One region of the Bacillus sp. UNCCL81 genome, then DNA from elsewhere that is predicted to be linked to it. Evidence: riboswitches for the same ligand, from Rfam matches in the RefSeq annotation. Region 1 holds a riboswitch; the other holds the start of a gene.
What was found. A riboswitch is a leader RNA that binds a small molecule or an ion and turns the genes downstream of it on or off. The one in region 1 is predicted to bind thiamine pyrophosphate.
Positions count from the first base shown of each region.

Region 1 (5,605 bases):
CATATATATGACTGAAGAAAAGGACAGATAACCAAAATTCACAAAGTGTTCAAAATTTAAATGCATATTTAAAATGTGGATAGAATGCTTTTACTATTTAGTTGGATTAATTTAATTAAAAGTAAGTGACATCAGCATTTGTAGCAGTTAAACCTAAAATATTAAGAAGAACAACCAAAACAAAAAACCAGTTAAAACTCAGCGTGATTACCGTTGACATAGGTAAAAAATGTCGTTGAACCATCGAAGTTAATCATGTTACATTTTTCACATATTTAACTGTAAGTTCAATAAAATAACAGTTACCTAAACTGCATGAAATTTTTTAGTCAAAATCAAAAAAAGGAGCTATCTATGAATGTACTAAAAAAATTTATGATTATTTTATTTCTAATTAATATTAATAATTTTCATGCAAGTGCAGCTGAGATGAATTTTGCCGTATCGCCTGTTATTCCAACTAATCAAATTGATCAAAGCAAAACTTATTTTGATTTGAAAATGAAGCCAGGCCAAAAACAGATCTTGAAAGTTCAAATAAAAAATAATACTGATAAAAATATAGTTGTTGAAGCAAAAGCTAATTCAGCGATTACAAATAGTAATGGAATTGCGGATTACAGTATTTCAAATCCAAAAGTAGACAATACGTTAGATATTCCTTTTACTAATATAGCTAAGGTAAAAAAAGAGACGAAAATTCAAGCAAAAAGTGAAGCAACAGTAGAGATTACGATTGAGATGCCTAAGCAGCAATTCGATGGTGTTATATTGGGTGGACTCCATTTTAGTGAGGAAGAAGACGGGGGACAAGCTAAAAAAGAAGATGGAAGCATTCAAATAAAAAATAAATATGCGTATGTTATTGGTGTTTTATTAAGAGAAACCGATAAAGTAATCAAGCCAGATTTAAAATTAAATGAAATTAAACCAACACAAATCAATGCACGCAATGTTGTAACTGCTAACTTACAAAATATAGAGCCAGCTATGCTAAAAAATTTGAGCGTAGATGCGAAAGTATATACGGAACAAGGGAAAAAAATCCTACATGAAACAAAAAAAGAGAATCTAAGGATGGCACCTAATTCAAACTTTGATTATGCAATTAGTTGGGATCGCCAAGCGTTTGAATCAGGTACTTACCGTTTAGAAATGAAAGCTACCGACGGAGAACAAACTTGGGATTGGACAAGAACATTTACCATAAGGGACAATACAGCCGAGAAACTTAACACTACTGCTGTAGACGTAGAAAGAGACTATTCAATTAGGTATCTCATTGGAGGGAGTCTATTTTTTTTACTGATTATATTTATATTCTTTTTGGTTAGACGTTCAAAGAAAAAAGATTGAAATAAATACTATATTTAAATTGGAGAGGAAGAAATAGATTGGTTAGAAAAAGAAAAATACTTTTTACAGCAACTGTTTTTGCTTCTATTTTTGGAGTGATAGTAAGTGGTATTCTACCAAAATCAGCCGAATTACAAGGGATGTTCAAAAATAATATTGTTGAAGCAGCAACACTTCCAAATTTAGTAGAAAACCCTACATTTAATTTAGATCATCAAACCACAACTATTCCATTCTGGGCATTTACGGGGTATTTTAATGAGGGACAGCCTTCTGAACCCTATCTGTTTGATTTGGTAGAAGATAATGGTTGGTATAAAGTATCTGGTAGTCCTAAATCAAAAGCCTATGTTAAACCTTCTGGCGATGGAATTTTATTAAAACTATTGAACACTGCTTCATCTCAAGAGTATATAGCGATGAGACAACGAGTCAAAACAATTCCAGGAAAAACATATACTGTTAATTTGTCTTTTAAACTTATTGAAAATACTAATGACAAACTAAGATACGACTGGTTTGTAACTGACAGAGAAACATCTACCAATTTAACTGACAGAGGATTTAGAGAATACACAGGGCCTCAAGACGCAACCACTACTTTCACAGCGATGGGGAATGAATCTAATTTAGTTATTAGTTTCGATGATTATGTCCTAGGTCCTATTGATGGCTATTCAATCTTTAAAGTTGTAGATGTTTCTGTAACGTTATTAGATACAGAGGCACCAAAAATAACGGGTGCAAATGTGACCACTCCAGAAGGGTATACAGGTGGCACAGCATGGACCAATAAAAATACGTCGATTCATTTTACAGCAACTGACGATAATGGAATCGATCCAACAACATACGAAGTATCAACAGATAATGGTAACACATGGAGTACAAATGGTTTAAGTAATCGTACTATAACCGGAGTAGACTACACGGTTACAAACGAAGGTACAACTAATATTCAAATACGAGTAAAAGATGATTCTGGAAACCAAAGTAATCCAGGAACAGATACAGGTTCTAAGTTTACAGTTAGGATTGATAAAGAGGCACCTATTACCAACTATGTTGAAGGGGAATTATATAACAATATTACCGCAGAAAACATTACTTTTAGTGACACTCTAAGTGGGATAAACACAGCATTTTTAGATGGTATAAGTATTACTTCTGGGACAGTCAATCCACAAGATGGGGCTCATAACTTAGTGATTACTGATCATGCTGGTAATAAAAAGGATATTAGCTTTACGGTGGACAAAACAATTCTACCTCCAGAGGTGAACCCAATTAAAGATGTGAGTACAAGGATAACTGGAACTGCTGAACCGAATAGTACTGTAAATATAAAATTACAAGACAATTCGATTCTAACTACTACAGCCGGAGCAGATGGTTCATACACGGCAAATGTTACACCAAAGACATTGTATGCAGGAGATGTAGTGAGTGTAACAGCAACTGATGTAGCAGGGAATACGAGTACAGAAACAAATGTAACGGTAACAGCAGAATCAAAAATGCCAGTCGATCCAATGAATCCAACGAATCCTGTAATGCCAGTAAATCCAACAGATCCTGAAGACCCTCATGAACCAGGGACAAAGAGTGCATTAAGTATTGACTATGTATCAAACTTCCGTTTTGGCGAGCAGGAAATTTCAGGTCAAAACAAAGTTTATACTGCACAATTAGATCAAGTAAAGCAAGCTTCAAATGAATCGATTATTCAAGTACCAAATTTCATTCAAGTAACTGACCATCGTAGAACGAATACAGGATGGAAATTAACAGTTCAACAAAATGGCCAATTCAAGAGTGGGGTTAATGAGTTAACGGGTGCGGAATTAAAATTAACGAATCCATTTTTAAATTCAACCACTGCTGTTCAATATAAACCAGAAGCAAATACAGTCATATTAGATCCAAATGGAGCTCCACAAGATGTAGCTTTTGCAGATCAAGGTAAAGGTCTTGGAACGTGGACGATTGCATATGGACAGAATAAAACAGATGGTGCGACTAGTGTGGCACTTTTCGTACCAGGCGCGGCTTATAAAGTAGTTGGTGCACAATATAAGACGTCATTAACTTGGACATTAGCAGATACACCACTTTAAAATTATGTAAGAGTATTTCAATTAATGGAAAAAAATAACCTAAAAACAGAAGGCTTATAAATAAACGGAAATAGAATCCATTTGCGAATATAAAAAGAGAACCCCTTGAAGTAGGCAATAATTTCTACTTTAAGGGGTTTTCATTTCTTTTTAAATTAAGCTGCTTGATTTCGGTTCTTTTTAACATGAACAAGAACTGGTGCAGATGAAAGTAAAATGATTAATAGAACTGCACTTATAATAAAGGAAGGAACCATGTACCAAGCATTATATACTAATGAATAAAGTGAAACTGGAGTTCCTTTTGGAGCGTAAGAACCATAGAACACAATTCCAGCAATAAAATGGCAGATGAAACGAGCTAACGAGCCGATAAAAGTTCCTAAAATGATATAAGCTGCTGCACTTTTTTTATTACCATTTGCTAAACTATTTTTTATTTGTTTATAGACAAGACCAGCTAACCCGAGACTTGTAAATGCGACAATATAGTCTAAAAATACTTGGATTGGATGAACAAAATATAACTTAGTAACGATTTGTAGTGCTGCTAATAATAAGCCAGTAATTAAACCTTGTTTTAATCCCCAACGAAAAGCAATTAGAAAAACTGGAATCATTGATAATGATACAGAGCCACCTTGAGGTGCAGTAAATAATGGTAAAAAATCAAAAATGATTGCTAGTGCTGCACACATTGCTATTTCTGTCATTAATTGAATCTTTGATGTCTTCATATATATTTCCCCCCTTTATCTTGTGGACAACTTAAGTAGTGAAACATATTAATGATGTTTGGGCGAATAGTCGCACACATTTTGTAATGTCTAGTTCCAGCGCTTTTCCCTTTCTGGTGCCAGGGCAAAAACGAGCCGTTTCCACATTTCGAACTAGGGAGATTTCAGTAGGAATAAATAAAAAAAGCAATACTGGGTAGCATGATGATCCCGGCATTGCTTTTCATCGTGCCACATTCCTACGTTAGTACTAACTAACAGGTTCAGAGGGTAAGAATAGCTAATCTATTCACTCTCAGCCAAATGGCTCCCCTTGTGGTTTTAGCTTACATTTAGTTGTCTTTACTAAATATAGTCAAGGTCATTTAAAAATACAATTAATTTATCTTTAAAAATTTAAAAATATTTAGCGATTGTTAATGGAATCTGTGTAAGATTTGCGAAAAACATTAACAGAGTTAACTTTTTAGATAATCATTAAAATTATTTTTAAAAAATGAGTGTAATCATAGCTATTATGTAAAAAATAAGCATTATAACTTTTATCTTATTTATACTGGTCATAAATTATTCACAATGGCTTGCTTTTCATTTTAAAATTTACCGTGTAGAATGAATACGAAAGAAACAGCTAAATTTTGGCAGAAAGTGTAAATAATTTGAAGGAGACATTGAGATGATTCAAGTATTATTTGTCTGTTTAGGTAACATTTGTCGATCGCCAATGGCTGAGGCTGTTTTTCGTCATTTAGTGACAGAAAAAGGGTTAGATAAACAATTTATGATAGACTCAGCTGGTACTGGAGATTGGCATTTAGGTCACCCTCCTCATAAGGGAACACAAGGTTTATTGGGTGAAAAAGGTATAACTTGCGAAGGTATGAAAGCTCGAAAAGTGACAGAAAATGACTTTAAATATTTTAGTTATATTGTTGCTATGGATGCACAGAATAAAGAGGATTTAATGAATTTAGCAAGAAATAATTGTATAGGAGAGATTTCACTACTTTCAGATTATGTTCCAGCATCAATGTGGAAGGAAGTGCCTGATCCATATTATACGGGTAATTTTAATGAAGTATATGACATCATTACAGAAGGATGCTCTCATTTACTTCAGCATATTTTAAAGCAACACCAATTAACAGTTTAGAGGAGGATGTAGAATGTCAAAACGTAACAAAGCTTTACGCAATATTCTAGTCGGAGTCGCAATTGGTGCAGGAGTTACTCTACTTAACAAGGAAAATCGTGAGAAAATCTCACGTAAAGGAAGAAGCGTAACAAACAAATTAAATCAAATTAAAGAAGATCCAGAAATCGTAAAAGGTGCTGTTCGAAATCAATTGAGAGTAGTACAAAGCTCAGTTGAGAAATTAGAAGGCAATGTACAGC
Region 1 is NZ_FOMF01000005.1:109,174-114,778, forward strand. It holds gene BM319_RS12540 (WxLIP family cell surface protein) at 355-1,356, shown strand; gene BM319_RS12545 (WxL domain-containing protein) at 1,395-3,473, shown strand; gene thiT (energy-coupled thiamine transporter ThiT) at 3,629-4,210, opposite strand; TPP riboswitch at 4,430-4,534, opposite strand; gene BM319_RS12555 (low molecular weight protein-tyrosine-phosphatase) at 4,887-5,363, shown strand; gene BM319_RS12560 (hypothetical protein) at 5,377-5,605, shown strand, end outside.

Region 2 (25,024 bases), on a different contig from region 1:
GCTATATATATTTTTTTGCAACCAATACAAAAGTGTATAAATATTAATATTAAAGTAACTTCAGAAAATATTAATTCATGCAATTAATGTAGACATTAAGACTTACAAATTCCAGAATTACATTAATTTAGATTAATTAATAATACAATCGAATAGTTTTTTCATTTAGATAAAATCAGATTTTTCATTATGTTTATTTATAGCAAGAAGTAATAAACTCCACTTAACAATGCTCCTAGAATCATTAGGAAAACATTTTATTAAGCGTTTCTCTTTATATCAGAAATAGAAAGATGTAAACCTGATAACTACAAAAAAAGATTTAATTCTAAAATAACAAAAGGCCTTTCATCTGCACTAAAAAAGTAATAGCTTCATCGTATACCAATCTGAAAAAAACGTGTAAAACTTGAGTAAATATCCATATAAAAATAATAATAAATATACAATAAGTAGAATTATTATTATTATTATAAAAATTTACATTTCAAATAAAGAAACTTCTTTTAATAGAAGTTCCCTCTCTTATCCATTATTCATTTCCAACTTGTAAAATTTTTTCATGTTGTTTTAAATCTCTTTTTTGTAGCCAAATAAAGTACACTGAAACTAATATGATCAATATTAATATGACTGGTGAAGAGAATAAAAGTATTCCTAAAAAGCAAATTGCTAGAATACATGAACCCATTTTAAAAAATATGGAATCAAATAATCGCAAACATGCCAATACTCCTAGTAAGGCGTTGCATAGGAAGAATGCATTTGCAATCGCTACAAGTGTTTGAATGTTTAGGAAGTCATTAAAATAGAGAATAAATACAATTATGTGAATGCCAAACAAACTAAATAATGATCGAGTTGCAACATTATTTTTATTTTTAAAAGAAAGCCATGAAGGTAATAAACCGTTTTTGGCTTGATCGGCAATTAGCCTTGATACTGCTCCTATTACTAGCAGAACCGTACTAATACAAAGAGCAATTGTAATTGTTGAAATAATTGGAGTTGACCAACTTCCAAATAAACTCTGAAGTAACGGTGCTAATGATTGATCCATCATACTTCCATTTTTAGAATGAATCCACTGGAAAGCAAATGCAACTGTTAAACTTACTATTGCTATAATCGAGAAACTTAAGACTACTGCTTTAGGAATTGTTCGTTCTGGAGTTTTTACTTCTAAAGAATAGCTACCGATGACCTCCCACCCGATTAATGCCCAAAATAATAAAAGTAAACTTTCTCCAAAATCAGAAACAGTAATTGGCTTCGATAAAGTAAAGCTCCCATCAACTGTAAATAATGTATGAATACTGCCAACTATAAGTGTCACTACAATGAAACTAGACATGAAAAAGGCAAATTTTCCAACATCGGCAATGCTTCTAGTTAAAATGATATAAACAAAACATAGTATTCCTAAAGCTAGCCACTTTTCATTGAAGAAGCTTTGATTCGTCAGTAGTTGTAAGTAATGCCCTGCCGTTCCTGTAACTGCAATTGGTCCAAAACAAACTGCAAGTAAAAAGAAAATAGCTGAAAGGTTTTTTATTTGTGTACCAAAAGCACGCTCAACTGCCAATGGCACTCCAGAATCTCCTGGAATCAACAAACTTAGCTTACCGAACATTAGTGCAAATATTAAACTTAAACCAAGCATAAGAACCCAAGCAAAAATAGCATAATTTCCAGTAGTTACATACACTGCAGGTGGTAAAATAATAATTCCTGAACCTAAAATAGGTCCAATCATTAACCCGCTGAGCAAAAGAAAACCAATTTTTCGATTCCTCATTCATATCCCTCCAATAGTTATTGAAACAAATTGTAATTTCGTATAATTTAATTATATGAACCAATCTAACATCGGTAAAATGAATAGTTATGATATAAACTATCGGAAAATCCGATAGTTAGGAGGCAATTATGGAAATCCGACATTTAATTACATTTAAGTCAATTGTGGATATGGGCGGGTTCTCTAGAGCTGCGATCCATCTCGGATATGCACAATCTACAGTTACTGCACATATACAAGCACTTGAGCAAGAGCTAGGAGTACCTTTATTTGACCGATTAGGTAAAAAGGTACATCTGACTGAGGTCGGTGAGAACTTTTTAGTTCACGCAATCGAAATGATTCAGCTCTATACAAAAGCAAAAGATGTATTCCAAATGGAAAATGAAGAGGTATCTACATTAAAAATTGGCGCTCCAGAATCTTTAACAATCTATCGTCTTCCACTAATTATCCAAGCATTTCGATCACAAAACCCGAAAGTAAATATTATGATGAAATCTGGTTCATGTTGGGAATTACAAGATGAATTACGTCGAGGCGATCTAGATATTGGCTTCTTCCTGCAGGCTCCATTACCGGATTCTGATTTATATACGGAAACACTAATTGAAGAACCACTTGTCATTTTGCTACCTCCATCTTCTGATACTAGAACACTTTCATCGTTTACACTAAATGCGAATGAAAATATAATTCTCACAGAACAAGGTAGTTATCGTGATTATTTTGAAGCATTTTTAAGAAGTAAAGGAATCGCAACTGAGACTGGAATGGAATTTTGGAGTGTTGAGGCAATTAAACAATGTGTTATGTGTGGACTTGGTATATCCATACTCCCACTCGTAGCAGTTCAAAATGAAATGCAGCAACAAAAACTAAAAGTCATAAAATGGGATACAAATTTAGGAAGTGTATCTACGATCATGTCTTGGCATAAAAACAGATGGCAATCCCGTGCTGCTAGAAAATTTATGGAAGTTGTTAGAGAACAGTCACCTTTATGGGATCAGTCTATCAAAAGCTAGTTTTATATTAGTTTTTACTTTGGAGTTATAGTCCGGACATATAGTTTAACTTTATTGATTAAATTTTATTGAAATAATTCGGCATAATCCTTGAAAATTTATTGTGTAATAATATTGGTTTTACTGGATTTTATTTAATTTTAGCTGTTTCTCAGTCCATTTTTAATGTTATTTCTTCTATTTTTTTAATGCATTTACTCTATACAATCATGTTTCAAGACTTTATTTGCAGTTATGCTGATTTTTATTGCAGATACCAATTTTTTATTTGCACTTCCCCAGATTTATTTGCAGTTTCAGCTTTTTTTGCACTTCCCCATACAACGTCACGAAAAAAAGCTAGCCCCTGACTAGCTTTTTTATTATACCGTCTGCCGCTCAATTAATTTAATCGCTATCTCCTCTTGATTAATTACAGAATCAATCGCTTGTATAAAAAGTTTCTTCCCTATTTCTCGTAATGGAATTTCGACTGTTGTTAACTTCATTACTTTTGCAATTGGTTGATTATCGAACCCAATTATCGCTAGATCATGAGGAATAGCTATTCCACGATCATTACAGCAAGTCTGCACACCCGCTGCCACTTGGTCACTTGTTACTAACAAGGCTGTTGGTCTCTCTTTTAAATTTAATAAAGATTGGACGATTCTTTCACCATCTTCAAAATAGTAACAATTCTCGAATACGAAATCGTTATTTAGAGATTCATTATATTTATTATGAAAATCAATATAGGCAGATTCTCTTTGTTTACTATTCTTGCCTGTTCTACGGCCAATACTATAACCGATTTTCCGATGTCCCTTTTGATATAAATATTCTAATGCAATCATGAAGCAATTGTATTGATCGATAAATGTTGAGGAAACCCCCGTATTTCTCGTATCTTCAAATAATACTATTTGTCCATATTGCTTATAATGCTCGATCATTTCAATCGAACAAATTCTAGAACAAATAATGAGCGAATCTATTTGTTTATGCTGCAGCATCTTTAAAGCCTCAATTTCTCTCTTCTCCTCATAATTTGATTGAAATAGTACTAACTTATAATTATTTTTTATCGCTTCGTTAGCAATTCCATCAATTAGCAATCCAAAGTACGGATGTTGCGAGAACGGAATAACCACTCCAATTAGATTCGTTTTTCCTTTACTTAAATTGACTGCATTTTGATTTCGTTGATAATTTGTTAACTCAATTGCATTTAAAACTGCTTTTCTTTTTTCCTCACTAACGTATGGTTCATCATTTAAAACTCGTGAGACTGTTGTAACCGAAACGCCGGCAATCCTCGCAATTTCTTTAATATTAGACATTTTCTCACCTTTTCTAAACTTTTTCTTGCTCTGAAACTAGTTCCATACTTTACGATGTTCTAATCATAAAAAGGAGGTACGAATATGCAAATACTTTTTGGTTTACTTTGTTTACTATTTATGTGTAGTTCAATTTTATTTTTCGCTTTCTTTGCTATCATACAACAAGAAAAGAAACGAGTTAAGTAATGCAGGCAAAACTTAAAACAATCGCTTCAACAATTACCCTCCTTGTCCTATATTACATAATCCTTTAAAAAAGCTCCTATTTTCCATGAATACTCTAACTTTACTATGTAAATAATAAAATAGGTTAGTAATTAAAGGAGGTATTATGATGGATACTGAAAGAGCCTTAGAAATCGTAGCTGCACCTGGTATGATTAATGTAACATGCGATGGAGTACCTGTTTATATTCAGCATGTTAATAAAAATGAGGGGACAGCAAGAATTTATCCTCTTGATCAACCGCAAAATGATAAAGAAGTATCATTAAGTCACTTAAAAGAACAATAAATGATAAAAAAGACCCGAAAATAAACCTCTATTATGGAGGTTTATTTCATTTTTGGGAAAAAAGCCCAATTATATAACTATTTAGTCTGATTTCATCTGAAACCTTTAGGAATATAATGCTTTATGAGTGCAGTATTACTTATGGCATAACTATCAACTAGTTTATTTTTACCAAACGACTAGGTATTGGGTAATAAGTCTAATTTACTACTTATTTTTAAAAAAATTGAAAAAAAAGTCGAAATATTGTTTGAATATTTTTATAAGTGTGTTATCATAAAAATCACTTAAGGGAGACAAACTGTAATATTACTTCGTAGCTAATTGTCAGAATTTTCTATTTTTTAAGGTCAAATTAGAAAATACTAAACTTTCTTAATAGAAGATTAAAAAACTACAAAAAAAGATTAGAGGAGGCTCATATGAATTTATTTCGAAAAAAATCGGTTACAAGCAGTTCGCCTAGTTCACTTAAACAAGTTCTAGGGGCGTTTGATCTTACAATGTTAGGTATCGGTGCCATCATCGGTACAGGTATATTCGTTTTAACTGGTGTAGCAGCAGCTGATTATGCAGGTCCAGCACTTGTTCTTTCATTTATTATCGCAGGTTTAGCTTGTACATTCGCCGCACTTTGTTACTCTGAATTTGCTTCTATGATTCCAGAGGCTGGTAGTGCTTACACTTATAGTTATGTTGCTTTTGGTGAAGTTATTGCTTGGATATTAGGTTGGGATATGGTACTAGAGTATGGACTTGCATCTTCAGCAGTAGCAAGTGGATGGTCTGGATATTTCCAAAGTTTATTACATGGTTTTGGAGTAAACCTTCCAACAGCTTTAACAAGTGCATTTGATCCATCTAAACATACTTTTATTGATTTACCAGCAGTAATTATTGTTTTACTTGTAACGTTCATTCTTACTAGAGGTGTTAGAGAATCTGCAAAACTTAACACGATCATGGTAATTGTAAAATTAGCAGTAGTAGCACTTTTCATCGTTGTTGGTGTTTGGTACGTTCAACCGCATAACTGGACTCCATTTATGCCAATGGGATTCCATGGGGTAACAGCTGGTGCTGCAGTAGTAGTATTTGCTTACTTTGGATTTGATGCAGTATCAACTGCAGCTGAGGAAGTTAAAAACCCTCAACGTAACTTACCAATCGGTATTATCTCAGCTTTAACAATTTGTACAATCTTATATATTGTCGTTTCATTAATTCTTACTGGTATCGTTCCGTTTGATCAATTAGGTGTTAAAGACCCTGTTGCTTTTGCACTAGCATTTATTCACCAAGATTGGGCTGCTGGTTTCATTTCACTTGGCGCAATCATCGGTATTACAACTGTATTAATCGTAATGATGTTTGGACAAACTCGTCTATTCTATGCAATCTCTAAAGACGGTTTATTACCAGGTAAATTATCAAAAGTTAATAAGAAAACTTCAGTTCCTGTAACAAGCACTTGGGTAACTGGCGGATTAGTTGCTTTATTCGCTGGCTTAATTCCATTAAACAAATTAGCTGAATTAACAAATATCGGTACGCTATTCGCTTTCTCTGCTGTTTCTCTTGGTATTCTTGTATTAAGAAAAACTCGCCCAGACTTAAAGCGAGGATTCAAAACTCCTTGGGTACCTGTAGTACCAGTATTAGCTGTTGTATTCTGTGTATATTTAATGCTACAACTTTCATCATTTACTTGGAAAGGTTTCGTAGTTTGGTTAGTAATCGGTTTAGTAATTTATAGCACATACGGATATAAAAATTCTAAACTAAACGGTAAAAATAAGTTTGATAAGGATTCAAATCAAACTGCATAAGTAAGCAAATCCCACTATAGTAACCTATAGTGGGATTTTTTTGTTAGTTACATATTTTCCACAACAACAAACTTTACAAAAACAGATTTACTTTATGATATGATACGACTTAGGAAATTTTATTTTCGAAGAACAGGAGCTGTTAAAATGTTCCCATTAAAAAATTATTATGAATCATTTATTAAAAAAGATCTTATTGGAGTGAAAAGAGAGATTGCATTAAAACGACTAAGTAATTTACTTGCTTGTCAAAAGATTAGTAAAGATACGAAAGAAGTTGTACATATTCGTTATTTTACTTGTACCGAAACACTTCAGCCTACTGACACTTATTTAGGTACAATTGCTGTGAAGTTTCAAAATGGTTATGTAGTTGAAACTGCAATTTCACTTCCTAAGGAAAAATAATTCATTTATTAAAACTTACGTCTAGGTATAAGCCTAATTACATTATAGACTAGTTTCATAGTTGGCAAAAAAACATACGATACATTATCCACCTCTCCTAATTGTAATTTTCAATTAGTTACATGACCCTAAGGGAGTTTCCCTTAAATATCGTATGAAGGAGGTCACATGTATGAGTACTGGACATCACGGTCACCATCTTAACGGTTTTGCTTTAATCGTTGTTCTATTTATTTTATTAATCATTGTTGGAGCAGCTTGCTGGTCTGGATATGACGGATATGGATATGGACATCACTGGTAATCTTTAAAAACTATAAAACTCCTGTTAAATTTTAACAGGAGTTTTTTTATTATATATTAAGAAGCCTGAGCTTGCTTTGAATGAATTGTATTGATATGTACTGAACTTTTTAAGACGAACAGTTTTTCTATTCCAAGGTAACGATCTAAACTTAACACGTAAACTCGATTTAAAGAAAGTAAAATTCCAAAAGCGCTTGTATATAAGGTTAAACTTATTAAGTTCATATTACCTGAAAGAATGAAATTAATATGCATAAATAGACAAAATAATACAGAAGGAAGAATGAATAAACCCATTATTAATAGAATGCCAATTAAAATTTGAACTACAGGAATCGTGTAATTAAAAAATAAGTAATGCTTCATTGCAAAATGTTGAATGAAATATTTATAAAACTCAGGGACATTTGGCTTTTCAATGGCCAAAATAAAATAGGTTTTAATAAAAGTCCCAGGTTCACTATACCAACGCTTCTCAGTAATTTTCGTAACCCCAGCAAATAACCAACCAATTCCAAATAGAATTCGCATTAAAGTAAATAAACATTGAAAAGCATTATTTTTTAGTTGCTGAATGAATAATTCCATTTAAATAAGTTCTCCAATTCTTTATAGTAAGAAATTCTAAATTCTCACTAATATCATGTGTTTTTTTTAAAATTGATATTTAATTCTCAAAATTGATTATCCTCGATAAATTCCACCTCCTTTGCATTTTATTGAAAATAGTTATCATTATCAATTACCGTTTACAATCGTAGCAGTAATGATAATCATTTTCAATGGTAATATTTGTATATAAGGCCTCTTTGCTTGATTCTTCCTATTCCCTTTTACTTCATTTCTTTACCTTCAGCATTTCTCTTAAAAAACAATAAAAAAAAGACCTTCTCTCAAATTTAAGAGCGTAAGTCTTTATAATGCGGCATGCTTTTTAAGAAAAATTTTAAATGAATACCCAATCACCCCACGGTTAATAATATGTTAGGTTTCTATTTTTAATTAAGAGGAGGTTCACTATGAATAAACAACGCGCTCAAGAGATTGCTTCTTCACCTGAAATGGCAAATGTGACGTATAATGGAGTACCAATTTACATTCAACATGTTGATGAAACAAATGAAACTGCTAGAATCTATCCGCTTGGTCAACCAGATCGGGAGGAAGAAGTTTCAATCAATAGTTTGTCGGAACATTAATTCTCGAGTAAAAAAACAAACCTCTTTGTTTTGAGGTTTGTTTTTTCATTGTTAATTCCTATTACCAGCTTAAACTTTCAATTAAATTGCATTTAAGGCATTCTTGTATCGTATCTTTCTTCTGGAAATCGTGTACACAGTTTTTTTGAATTGTGCTCAGTTCAATTTTCAACTGATTCATATTTCTTTCCAAATTCTTTATTTCTTTTATGATTTCTTCTACCCTATTCATATAAGGCTCACACCCTTATTGATAGATTTCTCCGCCTTGTTTTCTAAATTCAAGTGCTTTTTCTTGCATTCCTTCTTCAATGATTGAATCATTCTGAAGTTCTTCTTGTTTTACTATATCTCGAATATCTTGAGAGATTCTCATACTACAGAATTTTGGACCACACATTGAACAAAAATGCGCTGTTTTAGCTCCTTCAGCAGGTAATGTTTCGTCGTGATATTCAATTGCTCTTTCCGGATCAAGTGAAAGATTAAACTGATCACGCCATCTAAATTCAAATCTTGCTTTTGAAAGTGCATCATCTCTTTTTTGTGCACCAGGGTGGCCTTTTGCTAAGTCAGCTGCATGCGCTGCTATTTTGTATGTAATAACACCTACTCTTACATCTTCTTTATTTGGAAGACCTAAATGCTCTTTCGGAGTTACATAACAAAGCATTGCAGTACCAAACCAACCAATCATTGCTGCACCGATCGCTGATGTAATGTGATCGTATCCAGGCGCAATATCAGTCGTTAACGGTCCTAATGTATAAAATGGCGCTTCCTGACAAATTTCTAATTGTTTATCCATATTCTCTTTAATTAAGTGCATTGGTACATGTCCCGGTCCTTCAATCATAACTTGAACATCGTGTTTCCATGCAATTTTCGTTAACTCACCTAGAGTTTCTAACTCAGCAAACTGTGCTTCGTCATTTGCATCGGCGATTGAACCTGGTCTCAGTCCATCTCCTAAAGAGAATGTTACGTCATAACGCTTCATAATTTCACAAATTTCTTCAAAATGAGTATATAAAAAATTCTCTTTATGATGAGCTAAACACCACTGAGCCAAAATAGAGCCACCACGAGATACAATTCCTGTCACTCGTTTTGCCGTTAATGGGATATAACGTAATAATACACCCGCGTGAATTGTAAAATAGTCTACCCCTTGTTCCGCTTGCTCAATTAGAGTATCTCGAAACACTTCCCAGCTTAAGTCTTCCGCAATTCCATTAACCTTTTCAAGCGCCTGATAAATCGGAACTGTCCCTACTGGTACTGGAGAATTTCGGATAATCCATTCACGTGTTGTATGAATATTCTTACCAGTTGAAAGATCCATCATCGTATCCGCACCCCAGCGAGTAGCCCATGTCATTTTTTCTACTTCTTCTTCGATTGAAGAGGTAACCGCTGAATTACCTATATTGGCGTTTATTTTTACATGAAAATTACGACCGATGATCATTGGCTCACTTTCAGGGTGATTAATATTCGATGGAATGACAGCCCTTCCTTTTGCAACTTCATCGCGAACAAATTCAGCTGAAACATTCTCTCGAATCGCAATAAATTCCATTTCAGGTGTAATAATCCCTTTACGAGCATAATGCATTTGAGTAATATTTCCATTATCTTTTGCACGTAACGGTTTTCTTTTTAACCCTTTAAATACCTCAACATTATGTTGATCTGACTCTTTTCTATATCCATTATCTTCAGGCTTAATTTCACGCCCTTCATACTCTTCAACATCATTTCGTTCGATTACCCAGTTTTGTCTAATCGCCTTAAGTCCCATTCGAATATCAACTGAGCTAGCTGAATCTGTGTAAGGTCCGCTAGTGTCGTATACTCTAACTGGAGCATTTTCTTCTTCGCCAAAAGTGCCAGTTGTTGGACTTAATTGAATCTCACGCATTGGCACCTTAATGTCAGGTCTAGATCCTTCAACATACACCTTCTTACTCCCTGAAAAACTAGACATGATGGAAAAATTCATTTCATTTACAGAATTGTTCATTTGATTTCATTCCCCTTTTTAATTAGTTTAAAAAGGACGAAATCCAATCCATTTAAAGCATGAAAAAAGCCGGAATCTTATATTTAAGACCCGGCTAAATGTTAGTAAAACTACATTAACAATTATGTAATCATTAATGAGAAATTTCTAACTTCCCCACGCTGGTATGAACCAGATCAGGTCCTGAGGGTTAAGAAACTAAGATCGCGTTTCTCTCTCAGCCCAACTAATTGGACACCCCTAGTCAATCTATTAACTTGTTCCACCTAAATATAAACCCACAAATTTAAAATGTAAATGATTTTATTTCCCTAAATTTTTACAGAAATTCCAAATTAAAAAAATTATTAGTTTTTTTATCACCCTAAAAACACTGATTTCACTATACTTCAAGCCCAATTTCTGGTAATAAATTGGACTAGTAAAAATAAATTTAGTATTGAATATTATTTTTTATATGCTATGCTAAGATTAATTTTCATACATATTCATCACTAGGGGATCCCTTGATAAGGGCTGAGAATAAAGTAGTTACTTTTAAACCCTCAAAACCTGAACAGGCTAGTACCTGCGTAGGAAAGTGGCGCATTTTATACTTTTTTCGCGTGCAATGTAACCACTTTCTTTTTTTAGGGAAGTGGTTTTTTTGTTGAAAAAATTTTGATAATGAAAGTGGCTGGGACATGGAACTTATTGCAATTACAGATGATCAGCACACAGTGGAAGTACTTGCTACAAAAATAATTCAAATAATCGATGCAGTTGATTATGTACATATTCGCGAAAAATCGAAAAAGGCAATCGAGCTAATATCACTCTTAAATCTACTAAAAATGAACAAAGTAGATATGAAAAAAATTGTTTTAAATGATCGATTAGATATAGCTATTTTCTCTAACCTAACAAATATTCACTTGCCAGGACATGGTCTTCCACTTGTTGATGTAAAAGAATATTTTCCTAATTTACGAGTAGGAAAATCAGTTCACACACTTACTGAAGCAATACAGGCAGAAAATGATCAAGCTGACTATATTATGTACGGTCATTGTTTTGAAACAGAGTGTAAAAATGGATTAACACCTAATGGAATTGAACTAATTCCAGAAATGAAAAAAACGTTAACCATACCAATCTATGCGGTCGGAGGAATATTACCTGAACATATACAAGTTCTAAAAAGGAACGACATTGACGGTATTGCTGTAATGTCTGGTATATTTTCTGCCCGAAATCCCCTAGAAGCTGCGTTGCAATATTTTGAAAGGTGTAAATTTACTTATGAACAAGAAATTTGATGTTGTCGTAATTGGTGGTGGAATAATAGGTTGTTCCATTGCTTATTATCTGGCCAAAGAAAACATTAATGTCGCAGTTCTTGAAGGACAGCAAGTTGGGCAGAAAACAACTAAGGCAGCTGCTGGAATGCTTGGTGCCCATTCCGAGTGGGATCACTCTGAGTCATTTTTTACTTTTGCTAGAAACAGTCAATTAACTTATTTTCACCTTCAAGAAGAATTAAAGGAATTATGTGGAATTGATATTGAACTTAAAAAAGGTGGCATTTTCAAACTAGCTTATACAGATTTAGAAAAAAAACAATTAACTCCCCTACTCACTCAAACTTCGGCACGTTGGTATAACGAGGAAGAGTTAAAAGAACAGATACCTGGCATTTATCCAAACATAATTGGAGCAGCTTATATTGAAGACGATGTGAATGTATTGCCTGTTTCTGTCTGTAACGCATTTTGCAAAGGTGCTCAAATTTTAGGTGCATCTATTTTTGAATATACACATGTATTTCAGATTCAAAAAAATGATTCACATTATTTAATTAAAACAACAAATGGCAATTTTGAAGCAAAAACCATTGTAGTTGCAAGTGGAGTCTGGAGTAATTCATTGTTTGGACAGCTTGGATTACATCACGAAATTATTCCCGTTAAAGGTGAATGCATCTCGGTTAGAAGTGAAAAGGTTGCATTAAAACATACTCTTTTCCATGAACAAAAATATATTGTTCCAAGGAATGACGGTCGCCTTGTCATCGGAGCTACTATGGTAGACAACGAATGGAATGAGAACCCTAGCTTAGGGGGGATTGAGTCATTAATACAAAGCGCTAAAAAAATGCTTCCTGACATTGAAGACATGAAAATTGATTCATTTTGGGCAGGATTACGTCCGCGAACTCTCGATTATAATCCCTTTATTGGAACTCATCCAGAAGAAGATCAAATCTTATTTGCTACTGGCCATTTTCGAAATGGAATATTGCTTGCACCTGCAACTGGAAAGTTAATTCGAGATTTGATTCTTAAGCGGAAAGTCAATCGTAATTGGATCGAAGCATTTAAAATCAATCGTTAATTTTAACTCTTTGGAGGTGTATGCATTTGGAAATAAGATTAAATGGAAAGAATATCGATATTTCGAGCAATACCTATACAATTCAGGATCTGCTTAATAAATATCAATTAGAAAACCGAATTGTTATTGTCGAGGTTAATAAAGAAATTATTTATAAGGAACAGTATTCATTAACTCATCTCTCTAACGGAGATTCTGTAGAATTAATACATTTTGTAGGTGGTGGCTAATCATGTTAAAAGTAGGAAATCATACGTTTCATTCAAGATTATTATTAGGAACAGGAAAATACCCTTCATTTGAAGTCCAGAAAGAAGCTGTTGAAGTATCGGAAGCCGAGATACTAACTTTTGCTGTTAGAAGAATGAATATTTTTGAGGAATCTCAACCAAATTTTCTTGAACAATTAGATCTAACGAAATATAAATTATTGCCAAATACAGCTGGTGCAAAAACTGCTGAAGAGGCAGTTAGAATTGCAAGATTGGCAAAAGCGTCAGGCTTATGCGATATGATCAAGGTAGAAGTAATTGGGTGTGATAAATCATTATTACCTGATCCAATCGAAACATTGAAGGCATCAGAAATGTTATTAAACGAAGGATTTATTGTATTACCTTATACTTCCGATGATGTTGTGCTTGCAAGAAGACTAGAAGAACTTGGTGTCCATGCGATTATGCCAGGTGCATCTCCAATCGGTTCCGGAAAAGGAATTATTAATCCATTAAATCTTAGATTTATCATCGAGCAATCCAATGTACCTGTTATAGTAGATGCCGGAATCGGATCTCCAAAAGATGCAGCTTTTGCAATGGAGCTAGGTGCTGATGGAGTCCTTTTAAATACTGCGGTCTCTAACGCAAAAGATCCTGTAAAAATGGCAGTTGCGATGAAACTTGCTATTGAAGCAGGAAGACTTGGTTATGAGGCAGGAAGAATTGAAGAAAAAAATTATGGTGAAGCTAGTAGCCCAATCACAGGGTTGGTGAATTCTTGACAAACCGTTATGCAAAACAAGAATTATTTTTAGGAAGAGATCGTCAATCACACTTACAAAAAGCCAGTGCTATTATTATTGGTGTTGGTGCACTAGGCTCATCAATAGCAGAAATGCTTGTAAGAGCGGGAATTGGAAAGATAACAATTGTTGACCGTGATTACGTTGAATGGACTAATTTACAAAGGCAATCTCTTTATACGGAAGAAGATGCTAAAAATAAACTCCCTAAAGTAATTGCGGCTAAAAATCGACTTCAACAAATTAATAGTGAAGTAGCGATAACTAGTTTAATAAAAGATATTACTAGTCTTAATATTGAAGAGTTGATTAAAGGTCAAACAATCATACTAGATGCAACAGATAATTTTGAAACTAGAATGGTAGTAAATGATGCAGCAATTAAACATGGCATTCCTTTTATTTTTGGTGCGTGTGTTGGAAGCTATGGCCTCTCGTTTCCAATTATTCCAGGAAAAACTCCATGCCTTAACTGTTTATTAAATCATATACCAACTTTAAATATGACTTGTGATACAGTAGGCGTTATTAGTCCAATTGTGCAAATGATTGCTGCCTACCAAGTAACCTATGCCATGCAATATCTTACTAACTATGAACTCTTACCAATCTTACAATCGATTGATGTTTGGAAGCATGAAAAGTCTGATATAAACATCGAAAAATTAAAAAATAAAAACTGTCCAACATGTGGTCCTATAAGAAGTTATCCATTTTTAAAAGATGATGACCATATGAAGTCATATGTCTTATGTGGAAGAGATGCAGTTCAATTAAGAGTATCATCTCCTAAAATTCCAACACTAACTAACCTTTCTGATAGATTACAAGGGATAGTAAATGATTTGATTGTAAATCCTTATTTATTGTCATGTACTTATGAAGAACATCGCATTGTTTTATTTAAAGACGGTCGAGCGATTATTCACGGTACAAAGGAACCATCTGTTGCTAAGGAACTCTATCGGAAAGTTTTAGGTTGAAAAAGAAACCCTTTCAAAGACTACTAATTTACTAGTTTTTGAAAGGGCTAATTATATAAAATCTCTATAAATTAATTAGACTCAAACTAAATACTTATCACTTAACGATGCTAGCAAGACTGATGGTTTAAATAAAACCAATAGTCGACCAGCAGATATTAAGCCGAATATTTTATAAAGCGATTAAATAAAAAAGCAGGAAGACTTTAAAAGTTTCCTGCTTTTTTCTGTTTAATTTATGGTACGTCTACTATAAATGGTACGATAAACACATTTCCATTTTGCTTAAACTGTCCCCATATTTTATATAATCCCTTTTTTGGAAAACTCGTCATGAATTCCGCAACAGGTCCGCTTGATTTTTCATTCATAGGGTGCACATGTAAATATGTATTAGTGTCGCCACTAATCGCAACTACATGACCAACTGCACCTAAATAAGGCTGTAAATCATTAATCTCTTTTTTTGTTTTAGCATCTTTGATCGTATATGTCATTTTAACTTCTTGATCTGTCGTTAATTTATCAAATTTTAATGTAATTTCTTTTCCATCGATTACTTTTGTTAATACTTTATCTGGTATTAGTGATACTGGTCCTGCTGGTTGCCCCGTTACCTTTACTAATTTGGATTTTACATTTTTATCTGAGCCCTTAGGGATAAAATCAGTAAATAACTTATACTCACCCCCATTTGGAAAGTTCGGTATTACTGTAAATAATCCTTTACCTTTATATTGTGGATGCAAATGGTCAAAAAAAGATAAATCCTTACTTACAATGATCAGGTGCATTAATTTTTCATGTTCAAGTTCAAACTGATCAACTGGTTTACCTTTTAAACTATTAACCTGTATGTTTAAATCTACTTTATTATTACTCTCTGGAGTACCATTAAATGAAAAGCTCACTTGAGTAGTATCTTTTTTTTCTTTTGTTTCATGATTCATATTTTGATGAGTTGATCCTACGTGTGTCTTACTTTCACAACCACTTAAACCTATAACAGTAAAAAAACTAAGTATCAACAATAAGTATTTCATCTAATTCTCTCCCCGATATAGTATTTTTCCCAAATAAAAAGCGAACCTATAGTTCGCCTTTTATTTGTTCGATATCACTTTTAAACGATATCGTAACCTTGATCTTCAATAGCCTCTTTCACTTTCTCAACTGTTTCAGCGTTTGAAGTATTGAAAGTTACTTCTTTATTTTCCAAACTTACGATTATATTATTTGTACCAGACACTCCTTCTACAGCTTTCATAACTGCAGCTTTGCAGTGTCCACATGTCATACCTTCTACTTTTAAAATTGTTTCCATTTTCTAAATCCTCCTAAATTTTTATGCGTTTTAATCGTAATGCATTTATGACAACCGATACAGAGCTAAATGCCATGGCAGCACCTGCAATCCAAGGCTGCAACAGCCCTAAAGCTGCAATCGGTATACCTAAACTGTTATAAAATAGCGCCCAAAATAAATTTTGGCGAATATTATTCATTGTTTTCTTACTTAAGCTAATAGCTTTCGGAATATGTGATAAGTCGCCACCTACTAGCGTAACATCCGCTGTTTCAATCGCTACATCTGCACCAGTACCAATTGCCATCCCAATATCAGCTTTCGCAAGAGCTGGTGCATCATTAATCCCATCTCCAACCATCGCAACAATTTTCCCTTGTTTTTGTAGTTCAGCTACTATATCTGCTTTTTTCTCTGGTAGAACTTCAGCAAATACATTTTCAATCCCAACTTGATCTGCAATCGCTTTTGCTGTGTGTTTATTATCACCGGTTACCATAAAAACTTGTATTTTTAGATCCTTTAATGCTTTAATCGCATTTCTTGAAGATTCTTTAATTGTATCGGCTACAGCAATAATTCCTTCTAGCTTGTCGTCAATTGCTACTAACATTCCTGTTTTCCCGGCAGATTCAAATACGATTAATTGTTCTTCAATTGGAGAAAAATCGATATTCTTTTCATTCATTAACTTTCGAGTACCGATATATACCTTTTTATTTTCAATCAAGGCTTCTACACCATGTCCAGGTATAGCAATAAACTCTGTAAGATCCGTTAGTTGCAATTCCTGTTGAAGAGCGTATTGAACAATTGCTTGTGCTAAAGGATGCTCTGACATTTTCTCTACACTTGCAACAAGCTTCAATAAATCATCCCGATGATTTAAATTAATGATATCTGTTACTTCAGGCTTTCCTTTTGTAACAGTTCCTGTTTTATCAAGAATGATTGTATTAATTTTTTGTGTAGTTTCTAAAAATTCTCCGCCTTTATATAAAATCCCATTTTCCGCACCTTTTCCACTTCCAACCATAATCGAAGTTGGTGTAGCAAGCCCTAAAGCACAAGGACATGCTATGACTAAAACAGCTATTGCTACTTCAATTGACTTAGGTAAATTTTGTGGATCGACTACAAAAAACCAAATGATAAAGGTCAATATGGCTATGCCAATTACAATTGGAACAAATATATTCGAAATTCGATCAGCTAATCTTTGAATTGGAGCTTTTGAACCTTGTGCCTCTTCAACTATTTTCACAATATTTGCTAATGCGGTATCCTTACCAACCTTTTCAGCTCGTATTGTTAAAATACCATTTCCATTAACTGTTGCTCCAACAACTTTATCATCAGTCTTTTTATCAACTGGTAAAGACTCACCTGTAATCATTGATTCATCAACTGTAGATACTCCCGAAACAATAACACCATCCACTGGAATTTTCTCACCTGGTTTAACAAGTAGTAGATCTCCAACTTTTACAGCTTCCAATGGTACATAAACTTCATTTCCATTTTCTAAAACAATTGCTTCCTTAGCTTGTAATTCCATTAGTTTTGAAATTGCTTCAGTCGTTTTCCCTTTCGCGATATGCTCAAAATATTTTCCAAGTAAGACTAATGTTATTAATACTGCACTTGTCTCAAAATAAAGATGTGGCATATACGAGCTATTATTTATTGTCTTAATCGACTCAGCTAAGCTATAAAAATAAGCTGCCGAAGTTCCGAGTACGACGAGCACATCCATATTTGCACTATAATTTCGTATTGCTTTAAAAGCTCCTACATAAAAATGCCAACCTATAATAAACTGAACAGGAGTTGCAAACAATAATTGAAACCATGGATTCATTAATAAATGTGGCATCCAAATATTTGAACTAAATGGAAGATGAGATACCATCGAATACAATAGTGGAAGTGAAAGTAAGATTGAAATCATCAATTGAATCTGTTTGTTTTTTGTTGTATCTTTTTCTTTCACTGCATTTTCTTCTTTTATAGCTGCTGCATAACCGATATGACTAATTTTATCGATTATCGATTGAAGTGAACGTACTTCAGGTAAATATGAAATCGTTGCTATATTCATAGCTAGATTAACATTGATTTGAACAACTCCATCCATTTTCCCTATTACTTTTTCAATTCGAGCTGAACAAGCAGCACATGTCATTCCTTCAATATTTAACGTAATTTTTTCAACTGCAACCTCGTAGCCAATCGAATGGATTTTTTCTATTAAATCAGAAGTTTGATATTGTCCGTTATCATAGACAATAGTAGCTTTTTCTAATGCCAGATTCACATTCGCATTCAAGCCATCCATTCGATTTAAGCTTTTTTCGATTCGGGTTGCACATGCGGCGCAGGTCATACCCTCTATACCAAGGGTTAACTGCTTTGCATTATTCATTCTAATCAACCCCCTTTACTTTACGTAACGCTTAATAACCTCCATTAATTCGTTTACGGATTCTTCGCCATTATTTTCTTTAACTGCCTTAACCATGCAATGATTCGCATGTCTTTCAATTAATGAAAAACTTACCTTTTTCATAGCAGCTTCAACTGCCATAATTTGGGTCAAAATATCTATACAATATCGGTCCTCTTCGACCATTTTTTGAATTCCTCTTACTTGGCCCTCTATTCTACGAAGACGCTTCATTAAATCATTAATTTCGTCTTCACTTCTTGGAACCATTTGGTCATCATGGCAATTTTCCATTTTTTATCACCTCTCCATTATTATATACTCATAGGGGGTATAGGTGTCAATTTTTTATTCTATTTATTTTTAGTTGTCCATATGATGATATAAAGCGAAAAGTTAGGGGGTATCATATATGTTCACCAGTTGGGTATGTATTAGCATTATGCTCTTTATCACAATCATTTCGATCCACCTCAAACCAACAAAAAATGACCAGATGCATCAAATGATGTATATGATGATGATCAGTATGACTACTGGTTTAACAATAGGTGTGCTCATTACACTTTCAAATCACCAACAATTTTTCAATTCTTTACTCATTTCGATGGGCTTATCTGCATTCATCGGATTATGTATCGGCTTTCGATTACATTTCCTTGCATTACTTGAGGGGATCTTTACTGGCATGATGGCCGGTATGATGGGGAGCATGATCGTCGTTATGATTTCAATATCAGAAGCACATGCTTTATTATTAATTTGTTTATTATTATTAACTTGTTCGGCCATATTTTGTTCTACTATGTTTTTAAGTCAGCGATTCCCAAAACTACTATCATCATTCTTTCCAGTAATTATTATTTCTAGCCTGCTGCTCATCGTAACTGTTTTTTATTCTTTCACTCATTTTGAAACTACTGTTTTTTCAAACTATGATCAAAATCCACTTAAATTTTTAAAAAGCTGATTTATTCAACTTTAGTGCTATTATTAAGTAGAAAATAATTAACATAGAGGAAAGCAAAAAAAAGAACAGACATGAAGATTTCTTTTTCAAGTCTGTTCTTTTTTCACATCTTAAGATACAAAAAATATTATTTATTTACTAGTTTCTAAACTCTCGACAAATGGCCATGTTGGAAGCTTTTTACTAATTGGTTTATCTTCACGATAACCTAAAGTATATTCAGCTTCCGTAATTGTGTGAATTTCTCTTGTGGCCTCGTATATATCAGGTGCTTTTGCATTTCTTAGAAATCTTTCTACCGAATACTCATTCGAATATTCGTATGCTCTGTGTATTTGAATCGCATCATTCGCTGCTTCAATCGCAGCATCACATGCAAACCATTTTGCAATCGATGTTTCATGGGTATTTCGTTCCCCTTCATTTTTTAAAGAGCCTGCCCGAAAGACAATTTGACGAGAGATTTCTAGATTCGCAGACATCTTGGCAATCATTTGCTGTACTAATTGGGGGTTTTCTGTTTCTTTACCAAATGTTTTACGTTCATGACAATATTTAATACTTTCTTCTAAGCATGCATTAATTAATCCACAAGCACCTGCTGCTACAGTAAACCTGCCATGATCTAAAGCAGACATTGCAATTTTGAAGCCTTCACCCTCTTCGCCTAATAAATTTTCAGCCGGTACATGAACTTCTTCTAGGAACATTTCTCCAGTATTCCCTGCACGAATACCTAAATTTCCTTTGATTGCTTTTGTCGTTAATCCCGGGAACGTTCGTTCAACTATGAAACAGCTAATGCCGTGATGGTTCTTATCTTTATCCGTTTTTGCAAAAATTAAGAAATGATCGGCTACATCACAAAGCGAAATCCATGTCTTATAGCCACTTAAAACATATTTATTTCCTTCTCGTCTCGCTGTTGTTTGTAATGCAGCAACATCCGATCCAGTATTTGGTTCTGTTAAACCAAATGCACCGATCTTTTGACCACGCGCTTGTGGTACTAGATACTTTTCTTTTTGAGATTCATTGCCCCACTGTAATATAGTCATACTGTTCAAGCCAGTATGAACTGATAAGGCTGTCCTGAATGCAGTATCACCTCGTTCTAACTCGTCACAAACAATCGCTAGTGTATTGTAATCCATTCCGACACCGCCATATTTCTCCGGAATACCAACTCCCATTAACTCTAAATTAGATAATCGTTTCAAGATTCCTCTTTCAAAATGCCCTTTTTCATCCCATTCTTGAATAGAAGGAATAATTTCGCGATCAACAAATTTACGTACCATTTTTCTTACTGATTCTTGCTCTTCCGTTAGTGAGAAATTCATCATTTCAAATTCCTTCTTTACAAATTGTTTTTTACTTTTTATATACCGTCTTACAAGGTACTCTTATTGATCAATAGAATGAGGTTTTCAATTTCAATAAATGCTTTTCAGCTTTTGAATTTTATATAATACGCACACTGTTTGCGCTCTCTTTTTGATTTATGTTTTTTTAATTTTCAAATGGATCATACATTTTTTCTCGGATGAACAATGCTGGAATAAGTGCAGATATGATATAAGCAATTCCTAATGTAGCTAAGCCGAATCCGATTGACTGAGATTCTGCAATGATGCCAATAACATAAGGTGCGATTGCTGACCCAACTCTACCAATATTATAGGAACCTCCAACCGCTGTACCGCGAATAGAAGTAGGGAAACTTTCGCTCATATATGTTGCATTAACTGCATAAGGCATTCCATAGAAAAACCCTAATATTGTAAGTAAAACAATAATATTAGTCGGTGAATGATAAAGATAAACGACTGGTAAAACAATTGCTGTAGACACTCCTCCAATGATAAACATTGTGCGGCGTCCAAAACGGTCTGCCAGCCAACCTGTAATGATTTTTCCTAAAATTGCTGCTAAATAAGTTCCAACAATGTATCCTGTCATCTTTTTAAAATCAAAACCTAAATCAGTTACTATATATGTAGGAAGCCAAGTACCTACTCCGTAATAGGCAAATTGCAAGAAGGTTGCAGTAATAACCCATAATATAAAAATTGATCTTGTTTTTGAATCTTTAAAGATTGCCAGCCATTCATTTTTCTTTGATTCTTGAAATTTTTGTATTTTATCTGTCCATCCTTTAGGCTCTGGAATCCTAAATCCAATGTAAACGGCCAATACGACAGGTATAATCGCAATAAAGTAAAGTGGTCTCCATCCGTATTGAGGTAAAATTGAGCCTGCTAATAATGCTGACACTAAATATCCAACTGAATAAGCCGCTTGTAAGGATCCTAGAATTGTCGTTCTCTTTTTTGTAGGTACGTATTCTGCCATCAACATCGTACATATTGTATATTCCGCTCCTATTCCGATGGCAGAAATAAGCCGAATAATAATAAATTGTTCGTAGGTTTGAGCAAACCCTAGTAACGCTGTTCCGACAGAGAATAGAACCATCATCCAAGCAACCATTCTTACTCGGCCTAAACGATCAGATAGCCATCCCCCAGTAATTCCACCAATTGCCATACCTACTAAAGACCATGTAGCAATTAGTCCCGCATCCACTGCTCCAATATTGAACTCTTTCATCAAACTTGGCATCGTTATTGAAAGCATTTGTAAGTCCATACCATCAACCAAGAGACTTAAAAAACATGTAACAAAGACTACAGTCCATGTTCGATTAGATGTATTCTTCTCCATCATTAACACCACTTCTTTGCCTATTCTTACACCTTCTATTTTCGATTTCTTTTACATGGGAATGGAATTAATTTTTCACTAAAGAAAATAACTCGATAACTCGTTTTAAAATTCTGATAATGTATTAAATTCGGACGTTGATTTCCATATTGTAAAGGAAGTTTTCCCGTATCTAGGAAACCTATTCCAATATTAAGCAATATCTGTTATTTCATTTCCTACAATACTAACTTTACTAACTAATTCATAATATCGGAATTTAGATTCCTTTATTATGAATATAAAGATAATTTTCTTAAGGGTCAATTAATTTTTACTGGAAATTGCTTCATATTTTTGGTAATTAAAATCGATCAATTCTACTATCGCCTTACCTCTGTATGGCCAATTATATTAGTATGATATAATGTATTTATTAACTAAATCGGAATGGAATTGGCTTGGGGGAACATATTTATGAATTCAAAGATTTCGTCAACAGTTCAACGCGCAATAAAAATTATTAACTATTTAAATGAAACATACGGGCCACAAGGAATAAAAGATATCAGCGAAAACCTTAATATTTCACCTCCAATCACTCATAGACTACTTACGACTTTAAAGTTGGAGGGAATGGTTTATCAGGATCTCAATTCTAAAAAATATTCACTCGGTACGGTATTTATTGATTATGCAAATAAAGTAATTTCTGATGTGCCTATTATTTCTTTAATTGATCCACATTTAATGAAGTTACGGGACGAAACTGAGGAAACTGTAGGCTTATATATGTTAACGGGAATGGATCGGATATGTGTTGTAGAACACGAAAGTAAACAGGAAATAAGCAGAAGAGCGGGAGTTGGGAATAAAATACCACTTCAACTAGGTTCAAGTGGACGAGTAATTTTAGCGTTTCTAAGTGAAGATATAAAAGCTCAAATATTAAGTTTCCTATCCGAGGAAGAAAGAAACATACTTCAAGCGAAATTAGAAACAATCGTAAAAACTGGTTACTCAACTAATGAAGAAGAACTTACAGAGAATGTAGCTGCATTATCTGCTCCTGTATTCGGTGCAAAAGGTAAAGTTATTGGTGCCATAGCCATTTCAGGCCCTCTTTTTCGCTGGAATAAAAAATCAATGGAACAACATATACCGTTATTGTTGAAAACTAGTGAAATTATTTCTAAATCGTTATATTAAAATAAGTTTTCACCTAACTACCAAAATAGTGTATTAAAAAGAAACCTTGTCGACTGACGGCCTTTTAGGCGAAGTCAAAAGCGTGGCATTTATACTTTATTACTAAAATTGGCAACTACGGCGAGTACTCATCATCGCTGCCAATTTATACTTACTAAAATTGAATTAAAAGGAACCCCTTATTCGCAGAGTAAGGGGTTCCTTTTTTTTATATTAAGATTATTTATTAACCGAAACTTTATAATTAACAATTTCATCAAAATACTTTAAATGAATTTGTTCCTTATTAATTTCATCCTTAAAATATCGTTCATGGATCAATACTTTTGCAATATACTCTTTTCGAACATGCTCTTTTGTATCTTCAAGAGCAGTAACCGCTTCTACTAAATCTGCCATTTTATTTGCTATTTTCTTTGCATAATATGTTTGTTTATTAGTATCTAAAGTAAATAGATACTGAACATTTTCATGTAATTCATCCAGCTTTTTCTTTATTATTTCACCTTCATTTACTAGTGATTGAGGTATATCTAATAATTTTTCTTCAATGAATAATTTAAAGGCTTTGTAACCATTCATTTTGTTAAACAGTCTCAAAATCTCTAAACCTAAAATATTGGCAGTTCCTTCCCAGACTGTAAGTACTTGAGCATCTCTTAAAAGTCGAGGTGTAACAAAATCTTCAATATAACCATTTCCTCCATGCATTTCAATCGCCTCATGAGAAAAATGAATTGCTTCTTCTGCTGTACGCATTTTTAAAATAGCAATTAAAATTCGTACTAATGTTTGTTCTTCAGTTGTTCCATTTTCTTTCCCGATTACTCGATCATATAAAGCAACTAAATTAAATACTGCATTAGTTTGTACTTCTTGAATCGATGCAAGTTTTGCTAATGTCTCTTGAATCATCGGAAAATTTGTTAGTAATTGTCCAAATGCTGGCCTATTTTCTGCATATTTCTTCGCTTCTACATAAGCTCTTCTCATTATTCCAACTGATGCTACAGCATTACATATTCTAGATAGATTCAATGCTTCCATCATATAATTAATTCCTCTAGAAGGATCTCCGATTAGAAATGCTTTCGCTCCATTAAACTCAACTTCTCCTGATGGAACAGCTCTTACACCTAGCTTATCTTTTAATCGCCTAATCGTGAATCCGTTATTTGTACCATCATCATTCTTCCAAGGAACTAAAAATAAACTTAACCCCTTACTCCCAGCAGGAGCTCCCTCAATTCTTGCTAAAATCGTTGTAATACCACACTGACCTGCATTGCTAGCAAAATATTTTTCTCCGTAAATACGATAGTAGTCTCCTTCCTTAACTGCTTTCACTACATTGGCTCCAACATCTGAACCACCCTGTCTTTCGGTTAAAAAAGTCGCTCCTTCATATAATTCTGTTTCCCCAGTCGATAATAAATGAGGAAGATATTTTGCTTTTAATGCTTCATCTGCATATCTCTCAACTAAAAACGTAGCAGCCATTGATAATGTTACCGGACAATAAAAACCAGCTTCAGTCTGCGATAGTAAATAACCTTGGGCATAGGAATAAATAT
Region 2 is NZ_FOMF01000008.1:107,001-132,024, forward strand. It holds gene BM319_RS17435 (APC family permease) at 533-1,798, opposite strand; gene BM319_RS17440 (LysR family transcriptional regulator) at 1,930-2,829, shown strand; gene BM319_RS17445 (LacI family DNA-binding transcriptional regulator) at 3,192-4,151, opposite strand; gene BM319_RS17450 (H-type small acid-soluble spore protein) at 4,489-4,668, shown strand; gene bcaP (branched-chain amino acid transporter BcaP) at 5,091-6,497, shown strand; gene BM319_RS17460 (hypothetical protein) at 6,645-6,905, shown strand; gene BM319_RS17465 (YjcZ family sporulation protein) at 7,078-7,209, shown strand; gene BM319_RS17470 (DoxX family membrane protein) at 7,266-7,799, opposite strand; gene BM319_RS17475 (small acid-soluble spore protein H) at 8,231-8,410, shown strand; gene thiC (phosphomethylpyrimidine synthase ThiC) at 8,658-10,436, opposite strand; TPP riboswitch at 10,573-10,688, opposite strand; TPP riboswitch at 10,923-11,032, shown strand; gene BM319_RS17485 (thiamine phosphate synthase) at 11,120-11,734, shown strand; gene thiO (glycine oxidase ThiO) at 11,718-12,809, shown strand; gene thiS (sulfur carrier protein ThiS) at 12,836-13,039, shown strand; gene BM319_RS17500 (thiazole synthase) at 13,042-13,809, shown strand; gene BM319_RS17505 (ThiF family adenylyltransferase) at 13,806-14,813, shown strand; gene BM319_RS17510 (DUF8832 domain-containing protein) at 15,050-15,856, opposite strand; gene BM319_RS17515 (cation transporter) at 15,937-16,137, opposite strand; gene BM319_RS17520 (heavy metal translocating P-type ATPase) at 16,151-18,544, opposite strand; gene BM319_RS24785 (metal-sensing transcriptional repressor) at 18,560-18,859, opposite strand; gene BM319_RS17525 (hypothetical protein) at 18,978-19,535, shown strand; gene BM319_RS17530 (acyl-CoA dehydrogenase family protein) at 19,667-20,878, opposite strand; gene BM319_RS17535 (MFS transporter) at 21,048-22,262, opposite strand; gene BM319_RS17540 (IclR family transcriptional regulator) at 22,719-23,450, shown strand; gene BM319_RS17545 (acyl-CoA dehydrogenase family protein) at 23,670-25,024, opposite strand, start outside.
Region 2: another riboswitch for thiamine pyrophosphate. It lies ahead of thiC (phosphomethylpyrimidine synthase ThiC); the one in region 1 lies ahead of thiT (energy-coupled thiamine transporter ThiT).